Regions from separate parts of the Micromonospora sp. NPDC053740 genome, predicted to be linked through region 3. Evidence: predicted binding sites of a transcription regulator. Region 3 holds the regulator's gene; each other region holds the start of a gene.

What was found. Region 3 encodes HrcA, which represses chaperone genes, less so after heat shock. Its sites were predicted from a motif close to GGTTNGCACNCTCNNNNNGAGNGTGCNAACC; they were not measured.
Region 1: a site for HrcA is predicted at 1,623-1,653, ahead of groL (chaperonin GroEL). Genes of this name have one in related genera too.
Region 2: a site for HrcA is predicted at 1,893-1,923, ahead of groES (co-chaperone GroES). Genes of this name have one in related genera too.

The regions. Positions count from the first base shown of each region.
Region 1 covers NZ_JBFASO010000002.1:617,563-620,832, reverse strand. The annotation lists gene AB0K35_RS07510 (cold-shock protein) at 123-326, shown strand; gene AB0K35_RS07505 (hypothetical protein) at 421-1,575, shown strand; gene groL (chaperonin GroEL) at 1,848-3,270, shown strand, end outside.
Region 2 covers NZ_JBFASO010000002.1:291,157-294,426, reverse strand. The annotation lists gene ybaK (Cys-tRNA(Pro) deacylase) at 96-575, opposite strand; gene AB0K35_RS05895 (methyltransferase domain-containing protein) at 586-1,797, opposite strand; gene groES (co-chaperone GroES) at 2,057-2,371, shown strand; gene groL (chaperonin GroEL) at 2,442-3,270, shown strand, end outside.
Region 3 covers NZ_JBFASO010000012.1:12,973-16,242, reverse strand. The annotation lists gene AB0K35_RS27155 (16S rRNA (uracil(1498)-N(3))-methyltransferase) at 1-123, opposite strand, end outside; gene dnaJ (molecular chaperone DnaJ) at 125-1,270, opposite strand; gene hrcA (heat-inducible transcriptional repressor HrcA) at 1,346-2,368, opposite strand; gene AB0K35_RS27140 (hypothetical protein) at 2,453-2,596, opposite strand; gene AB0K35_RS27135 (DUF4870 domain-containing protein) at 2,595-3,203, shown strand; gene hemW (radical SAM family heme chaperone HemW) at 3,270-3,270, opposite strand, start outside.

The DNA.
Region 1 (3,270 bases), on a different contig from region 3:
AGCGTGCGATTTCGGTCACCTGCTTCAATGGCGGTCATCGATCGCTGAGTCGGTGGTCCGGGGCGCCCGGCCGTGCCGTGCGCCGAGTCAGGCAACGCCGCGCAGAGTGAGGGAAGTGCACCGTGGCACAGGGCTCCGTGAAGTGGTTCAACGCCGAAAAGGGCTACGGCTTCATCGCCGTCGACGGCGGTCAGGACGTGTTCGTCCACTTCTCCGCGATCGAGATGGACGGCTACAAGGCGCTGGACGACGGTCAGCGGGTCGAGTTCGAGATCACCCAGGGCCAGAAGGGCCCACAGGCGGAGCACGTGCGCGTCATCGGCTGAGCTTCCTGGCCGATCGGCCCGCGAGTCGGGGCTGCGGCAGGGGCACGCAGCCGGGAAGATCGTGAACCGTTCCAGCCGATGCTGAGGAGCGTTCATGACTGACCAGCCACCCCCGCCCACTCCGCCCTCCGGGTCGGGGGAGCCGGACCCGTCCTCGCCCTCCGGCCCCGCCGGTCCGCCGCCCGGCTGGGGGCCGGGCATGCCCCCGGCCGGCCCGCCCTCCGGCCCCGCCGGTCCGCAGCCCGGCTGGGATCCCGCGCAGGGCGCCTGGGGTGTGGCCCCGCCACCGCAGGGCTGGGCGTTCCCGCCCACCGGGGGCTACCCGCCCGGGTCGGGTCCCTACGGCGGGCAGCCGGGGTACCCGGGGCCGCCGGTCGGCTGGTACCCGCCGGGTTACGGGTTCGATCCGAACGACGCCCTGGTCACGCCGCCCGGTGCCGGTGTCGAGGGCTGGTTCAACCGGTGCGGGGGAGCGCTGCGCCGGGGCTGGCGGCAGTTGGTGCCGATCATGCTGCTCACCCAGGTGCTGCCGGCGGCGGTGCTCTCGGTGGTCTCCCTCGGGCTGGACCCGTCGGCGAAGTGGGCCGCCCAGGCCGAATCGACGTCGGCCCCCACCCTGCCGGACAATTTCGCCGCCGAACTGCTGAGTCTCCTGGTCCTGCTGGTCGGCGGCAGCCTGGTGGTCGGGTTGGTGCAGTCTGTCGGGTGGGCCGCCGGCACCTGGGTGATCACCAAGCAGGCGGCCGGTCAGCCGGCCAGCCTGGAGTCTGCGCTGCGCTACGGCCTGCGTCGGGCGCTCGGGCTGTGGGGCTGGACCCTGTTGGTCAGTCTGCTCATCGGCGTCGGTGTCTGTTTCTGCCTGCTGCCGGGCATCTACCTTGCCTTCGCGCTGAGCATGGCCGGCCCGGTCTATCTCTTCGAACGGCACAACCCGATCGGTCGATCGTTCCGGATGTTCCACGACCGACTCGGCCTGCTGCTCGGACGGGTGGCCCTGGTGGCCGTGGCGGTGATCGTCGGCACCCTGATCCCCGGTGGCCTGGAAGGGTTCGGCACCTCCACGCTCGGAACGGATCCGTTCTCCTCGGCAGGTACCGCCGCCGTGGCGGTGGTGGTGATCGGGATCACCGCCGTGCTGGCCCTGCCGGCCCACCTCGCGCAGATGATCGGTCTGCTGGTGACGTACGCCGAGCAGCGCGCCCATGAGGGGCCGGTAAACACCGCTGGACTGGCCGCGGAACTCGGCTGAGCGGCGGCATCGTGCTTGCACTCGGCAGGTGAGAGTGCTAAACAAGTCATTGGCACTCGCATACCGTGAGTGCCAATGGTCGGGACGGTGGGGCCAGGTTGCACCGGCGTGGAGACGCCGGGGCGGCACATGGCCGGTCGTCGCGGGCTATCCGGCCCGGCCGAAGGACGTCGTCGTCGCCAGGTGGCGACGTCCCAAGGTGCGTACACCAGGCGGCCCATCCGGGGCACACATCTCGGGTGGCCCGTGAGTGTCCAGGAGGACAACGCCGTATGGCCAAGATGATCGCGTTCGACGAAGAGGCGCGCCGCGGCCTCGAGCGGGGCATGAACCAGCTCGCCGACGCCGTAAAGGTGACCCTCGGCCCCAAGGGCCGCAACGTCGTGCTCGAGAAGAAGTGGGGTGCCCCCACCATCACCAACGATGGTGTGAGCATCGCCAAGGAGATCGAGCTCGAGGACCCGTACGAGAAGATCGGCGCTGAGCTGGTCAAGGAGGTCGCCAAGAAGACCGACGACGTTGCCGGTGACGGCACGACGACGGCGACCGTCCTGGCCCAGGCCCTGGTTCGCGAGGGCCTGCGCAACGTGGCCGCTGGCGCCAACCCGATGGCCCTGAAGCGGGGCATCGAGGCTGCTGTCGCGAGCGTCTCGGAGGAGCTGTCCAAGCTCGCCAAGGACGTCGAGACCAAGGAGCAGATCGCCTCCACCGCCTCCATCTCCGCTGGCGACAGCACCGTCGGCGAGATCATCGCCGAGGCGATGGACAAGGTCGGCAAGGAAGGCGTCATCACCGTCGAGGAGAGCAACACCTTCGGGCTGGAGCTGGAGCTCACCGAGGGTATGCGCTTCGACAAGGGCTACATCTCGGCCTACTTCATGACCGACCCGGAGCGTATGGAGGCCGTCTTCGACGACCCGTACATCCTGATCGCCAACAGCAAGATCTCGTCGGTGAAGGACCTGCTCCCGATCCTGGAGAAGGTCATGCAGTCGGGCAAGCCGCTGCTGATCATCGCCGAGGACCTGGAGGGCGAGGCCCTCGCCACCCTGGTGGTCAACAAGGTCCGTGGCACCTTCAAGTCGGTCGCCGTCAAGGCGCCGGGCTTCGGTGACCGCCGCAAGGCCATGCTGACCGACATCGCCATCCTCGCCGGTGGCCAGGTCATCAGCGAGGAGGTCGGCCTCAAGCTCGACGCCGCCAGCCTCGACATGCTGGGCCGCGCCCGCAAGGTCGTGGTGACCAAGGACGAGACCACCATCGTCGACGGTGCCGGTGACGCCGAGCAGATCCAGGGCCGGGTCAACCAGATCCGGGCCGAGATCGACAAGAGCGACTCCGACTACGACCGCGAGAAGCTGCAGGAGCGGCTGGCCAAGCTGGCCGGCGGCGTTGCGGTGATCAAGGTCGGCGCGGCCACCGAGGTCGAGCTCAAGGAGCGCAAGCACCGCATCGAGGACGCCGTTCGCAACGCGAAGGCCGCCGTCGAGGAGGGCATCGTCCCGGGTGGTGGCGTCGCGCTGGTTCAGGCCGGCAAGACCGCCTTCGACAAGCTCGACCTGGTCGGCGACGAGGCGACCGGTGCGAACATCGTCAAGGTCGCGCTCGACGCCCCGCTGCGGCAGATCGCCGTCAACGCCGGCCTTGAGGGCGGCGTCGTGGTGGAGAAGGTCCGTAACCTCGAAGCGGGTCACG
Region 2 (3,270 bases), on a different contig from region 3:
GCGCAGGTGCATAGTTTGTTGGGAGCGATAACAATTCAGCAACGCGACTGTTACTCCCTGGGTATCCCACGGGGAAGTCGACGTAACGACTGTCGTCAGCGGGTCTGCAACGCAGCGGTGCGGGCGTCGGTCAGCGCCACCAGATCCACCGCTGCCAGTTCGAGTTGCAGACCGCGCCGACCAGCCGAGACGTAGATCGTCGGGAGATCCAGCGCGGACTCGTCCAGCACCGTGGGCAACCGTCGACGCTGCCCGAGCGGGCTGATCCCACCTCGTACGTAACCGGTGGCCCGCTCGGCGACCGCCCGGTCGGCCAACGCCGCCCGCTTGCCGCCGACCGCCGCCGCGAGCGCCTTCAGATCCAACTCGCCGGTGACCGGAACGACAGCCACTGTGAGCGCGCCGTCGACAGCGGTCACCAGCGACTTGAACACGCGCTCCGGCGCCACACCGAGCGCCACCGCCACCAACGCGCCGTAGTTCGGGGCGTCCGGCGACACCCGGTACGGATGGGTGCGATGCGCGATCCCGCGCTTGACCAACAGTGCCGTTGCCGGCGTGCCCTGTCCCGCCACAGCGACGAGGCTAGTCGAGACGGTGCTGGTCGACCGGCTGGCCGATCAGCACCGTCGGTGCGCCGTCGACCCGGGTGAGCACCAGGCTCGCCGCCGCGTCCCCGGCCAGCCGCAGGTCCCGCCGGAGCTGCTCCGGGGTGAGCGCCGAACCCCGCTTGAGGATCTCCACCCGGCCCACCCGGCGCTCGCGCAGCAGCGCCCGCAGGCGCTTGAGCGAGAACGGCAGCACGTCGGTGATCTCCAGGCAGCGCGCGTACGGGGTGCGGACCGGCTGGTCGGCGTAGAGATAGGCGATGCTCGGATCGCCGAGGGTGGCGTCCAGTTCGGTGGCCAGTTCGGCGACGAGATGCGCGCGCACCACCGCCGGGTCCGGGTCGTACAGGTAGCGACGCGGCGGCCCGACCGGTGCCTCGGCGGCACCCGAGCCGGTGAGCTGGTGACGGTGGGCCTCGACGCCCCGCTGGCGGTAGAGGGTGGCGCGACGGGGCACCTCCGCCAGCTCACCGCACCAGAGCGCGGCCTCGACCAGGTCCCCATCCACGCCGACCCACTCGGCCTCCGCGCCGGCCGGAATGAGCGCGTGGTCCACGCCCGGCGCGACCTTCACCACTGTGCGCGGCACCCGGTCGGCCAGCCCGGTGACGAAGTCCCACGGCGGCGAGTAGGCGCGCGGGTCGAAGATCCGACGCCCGGTGCCGGTCGTGCGGCGGGCCGGATCGCAGAAGACTCCGTCGACCGCTGACACGTCGAACCCGGTCGCGTCGCCGCACTCGACAGTGAACAGCTCGGCCAGCCCGGCCGCCTCGGCGTTGGCGGCGGCCATCGCCGCGGTCACCGGGTCGGCCTCCACCCCGTACACCCTGATGCCGGCGCGGGCGGCGGCCAGCGCGTCGGCCCCGAGCCCGCACCCGAGGTCGGCCAGGGTGCGCACGCCGGCCGCGTACAACCGGGCCGCCCGACTGTCGGCGACCACCCGGCGGGTGGCCTGCTCCAGGCCGGGACGGGTGAGGAACATCCCAGCGGCGGCCGGGCCGAACTTGCCGACCGCCCGGTGCCGCAGCTCGGCCTGGGTGAGCGCCGCCGCGGCCAACGTCGGCGGCACCCCGGTCGCGCGCAGCGCCGACGCCGCGACCAGTGGATCACCGCCGGCCAGGTCGGCCGCCGCTGTGAGGGCGGCCGACCCCTCAGGGGTACGCAGCGCCGCCAGCTGATCGAGATCCACCCGGCCATTGTCCCGGCCGGCAGGGAAATCCTGGTTGTCGGGGCGCGACGCGCTGGCACTCTCCTTGACGGAGTGCTAGCCACGGAATAACCTGCGATTAGCACTCTCACCCTGAGGGTGCCAGCTTCCGGGTCTCGCGACCCGGGTGCGCACGCCAGGCGGACCGGCACCCGCGACGACGGCACCGCCCGGTGGCATGAGGCAGATTGACGCTGGTCAGCCCCGCTGGCCAGCAACGAAACCAGTACCCCAGGAGGGTATGCCCGTGACTACCGCGACCAAGGTTGCGATCAAGCCGCTCGAGGACCGCATCGTGGTCCAGGCGAATGAGGCTGAGACCACCACGGCGTCGGGCATCGTGATCCCCGACACCGCCAAGGAGAAGCCGCAGGAGGGCACTGTCCTCGCTGTGGGCCCGGGGCGCGTCGACGACAACGGCAACCGGGTTCCGGTTGACGTGCAGGTCGGCGACACCGTCCTCTACTCGAAGTACGGCGGCACCGAGGTCAAGTACGCCGGCGAGGAGTACCTGGTGCTCTCCGCCCGCGACGTCCTCGCGGTCATCGAGAAGTAAGCAACCGATCAGTGCCACTGCCCCGGTCCGGCTCGCCGGGCCGGGGCAATGGCGCTTCGAAGGGACATTAATGGCGAAGATCCTGAGCTTCTCGGACGACGCCCGGCACCTGCTGGAGCACGGTGTCAACGCCCTCGCGGACGCGGTCAAGGTCACCCTCGGCCCGCGCGGGCGCAACGTCGTCCTGGACAAGAAATTCGGTGCGCCGACGATCACCAACGATGGTGTGACCATCGCCAAGGAGATCGAGCTCACCAACCCGTACGAGAACCTTGGCGCGCAGCTGGTCAAGGAGGTGGCGACCAAGACCAACGACGTCGCCGGCGACGGGACCACCACCGCGACGGTGCTGGCCCAGGCGATGGTTCGCGAGGGTTTGCGCAACGTGACCGCCGGGACCAACCCGGCCGGCCTCAAGCGGGGCATCGACGCGGCGGCCATGAAGGTCTCCGAGGCGCTGCTCGGCCGTGCCGCCGAGGTCACCAGCAAGGAGTCGATCGCGAACGTGGCGACCATCTCCGCGCAGGACTCCACGATCGGCGATCTGATCGCCGAGGCGATGGAGCGGGTCGGCCGCGACGGTGTCATCACCGTCGAGGAAGGCTCGATGCTCACCACCGAACTGGACGTGACCGAGGGTCTCCAGTTCGACAAGGGCTTCATCTCGCCGAACTTCGTCACCGACCTGGAGGGTCAGGAGTCCGTCCTTGAGGACGCGTACATCCTGGTCACCACCCAGAAGATCTCGGCGATCGAAGAGCTGCTGCCGCTGCTGGAGAAGGTCCTGCAGAACAGCAAGCCCCTGCTGATCATCGCCGAGGACGTGGACGGCCAGGCGCTCTCCACCCTGGTGGTCAACTCACTGCGCAAGACCCTCAAGGTCTGCGCGGTCAAGGCCC
Region 3 (3,270 bases):
GAGCAGCAGTTCCTCGCCGACGCGCAGCCGCTGCACTGTCGCGGCGTGGTGCCCCTCCGGGCCGTCCACTGTGAGCGCGTCGCCGGTGGGCAGCGCCTCCACCAGGAACAGCGGTGCGGACACCTCAGGCGTGCCCGTTGAACGCGTCGCGCATCCGGGAGAAGAAGCCGCCCTGCTTGGACAACTCAGCGACCTCCTCGCCACGGGTCTTGGCGAAGTCGCGCAGCATCTTCTCCTGGTCCGGGTCGAGCTTGGTCGGCGTCCGCACGTCCAGGTGGACGTAGAGGTCGCCTCGGCCGGTGCCGCGCAGGTGCGGCACGCCCCGGGCGCGCAGTCGCAGCGTGCTGGCCGGCTGGGTGCCGGCCTTGACGTCGACGGTCTCCTCGCTGTCCAGCGTCTTGATGGTCAGCCGGGTGCCCAGCGCCGCCGCCGTCATCGGCACGGTGACCCGGCAGTGCAGGTCGTCGCCCTTGCGGGAGTACACGTCGTGCGGACGCTCGTGGATCTCCACGTAGAGGTCGCCGGCGGTGCCGCCGCCGGGGCCCACCTCGCCCTGCTGGGCCAGCCGGATCCGCATGCCGTCCTCGACACCGGCCGGGATCTTGACGGTCAGCGAACGGCGGGTCCGCACCCGGCCGTCGCCGGCGCAGGTGGGGCAGGGGTGCGGGATGGTGGTGCCGTAGCCCTGGCACACGGTGCACGGCCGGGCGGAGACCACCTGGCCGAGGAAGGTGCGCTGCACCGACTGCACCTCGCCCCGGCCAGCACACGCCTCGCAGGTCGCCAGGTGCGTGCCGGCGGCCGTGCCGGCACCGGAGCAGGTGGTGCAGAGCACAGCGGTGTCGACGGTGATCGGGGCCTCCACGCCGAAGGCCGTCTCGTGCAGGTCGAGTTCGAGCCGCAGGATCGCGTCGGCGCCTGGGCGGGTACGCGGCCGTGGGCCACGGGCGCCACCTCCGGCACCGCCGAAGAACGCGTCCATGATGTCCTGGAAACCGACGAACGGGCCGGCGCCTCCGGGGCCACCCGGGCCGCCAGCGCCACCGCCACCCGGGGCGAGCGGGTCGCCACCCAGGTCGACGATCTGCCGCTTCCGGTCGTCCGAGAGCACCTCGTACGCGGCGTTGATGTCCTTGAACTTCTCCTGAGCCTCCGGGTCCGGATTGACGTCCGGGTGGAACTGGCGTGCCAGCTTGCGGTAGGCGCGCTTGATCTCGTCATCGGAGGCTTCCCGGCTCACACCGAGAATGCCGTAGTAGTCCCTGGCCACTGCGTTCCGTGTCCTCATGTTCGTCTCGCGTTGCGCCGGTCGGCGGCCGCAGCCGGCCGCATCGGCCCTGACCAATCAGTTCTGGGCCAGCAACTCGCCCACGTAGCGTGCCACGGCGCGCACCGTGGCGATGTTGCCGGGGTAGTCCATCCGGGTGGGCCCCAGCACCCCCAGGCCACCCACGATGGTGGTGCCCGGGCCGTACCCGGTGCTGACCACCGAGGCGGCGCGCAGGTTGTCGAACTCGTTCTCGTCGCCGATCAGCACCCGGGTCGTGCTCGGCTCGGTCTCGCCGATGAGCTTGAGCAGCACGACCTCCTCCTCCAGAGCTTCGAGGATCGGCCGCAGCGAGCCCTGGAAGTCGAGCAGGCCGCCCCGGGTGAGGTTCGCGGTGCCGGCGAGCGCGATCCGTTCCTCGTGCCGCTCGACGAGCGTCTCCAGCAGGACGGTGGCGAGCGTGGTCATGGTCGGGCGCAGCCCGGTCGGCGCTTCCTCGACAAGCGCCTGCACCAGCGGCGGCGTCTCGGACAGCCGGGCGTTGGCGAGCTTCTCGTTGATCAGTCGACGCAGGTCGGTGACGTCGTCGGCGGGCACCGGGCCGGGCAGCTCCACGAGTCGCTGTTCCACCCGCCCGGTGTCGGCGATCATGACGAGCATCAGCCGGGTGGTGGAGATCGGCACCAGCTCCAGGTGACGCACCGAGGAGCGGGCCAGGCTCGGGTACTGAACGACGGCGACCTGCCGGGTCAGCTGGGCGAGCAACCGCACAGTGCGGTGCACCACATCGTCGAGGTCGACAGCGCCGACCAGGAACCGCTCGATGGCCCGGCGCTCGGCCGGGCTGAGCGGCTTGACCCGGGAAAGCCTGTCGACGAAGAGGCGGTAGCCGCGGTCGGTGGGCACCCGGCCGGCACTGGTGTGCGGCTGCCGGATGTAGCCCTCCTCCTCCAGCACGGCCATGTCGTTGCGGACCGTGGCCGGGGAGACCCCGAGCTGGTGCCGCTCGACCAGCGCCTTGCTGCCGACCGGCTCCTGGGTGGAGACGTAGTCTTCGACGATGGCGCGGAGCACTGCGAGTTTCCGGTCGTCGAGACCCATCCTCCGCACCTCCTGTCGCACGTCGGCCGCCGGCGCTCTGGGCCGGCCGGGCCGTCCTGGCACTCGACTGTAACGAGTGCCAGTCTACGTCGGCGGGCCCGCCGACGCGATGATCAACGGCCACCCGTCGGTGCGGCCCACGCCACCGGCGTTGGGCCGATCGGCCCGCACTGCCGGGCGGTGTCGCTCTGGTGCGGCGTTGCCACGGGCACCTACCGTGACATCCATGACTGAACCTCCTCGCCCTCCCGGGTCGGGCGACCCCGGCAACTACCCGCCGGAGCCCACCTCCCCAGGCCCGTCCCCGTCGGCCGAGCCGCCCACCGCACCACTGTCCGGGGCACCCGGCCCGGCCGGCTATCCCCCGGCCGGTGGCTATCCGCCGCCCACCGGTGACCAACCGCCGTCAGGCGGCTACCCTCCGGCAGGCGGCTACCCCCCGCCCGGCGGCTACCCGGCCGGTGGGGCCTACGGCGGCCCCGGCGGCGGCTACGCCAACACCGAGGACAAGACCTGGGCCCTTGTCGCGCACTTCGGCGGCGCCCTCGGCGCACTGGTCAGCTTTGGTCCGCTGGGCTTCGTCGCCCCGCTCATCGCCTACCTGGCCCGGGGTCAGCAGTCGCCGACCGTCCGGGCGCACGCCCTCGCCGCCCTGAACTTCCAGATCCTCTGGTCGATCATCGCGTTCGTGCTGCTCTTCGTGAGCTGGTGCCTGCTCTTCCTGCCCAGCATCGCCGTCGTGGTGATCCAGATCCTGTTCGGGATCATCGCCGGCATGAAGGCCAACGAGGGCACCCCGTACCGCTACCCGATGACCGCCAACTTCATCAAGTGAACCGGTCCGGCCGCTCCCCCGGCCGGAGCGGTTCACCGCTGTTCCGGTCCGGGGAGCGGCGGCCACT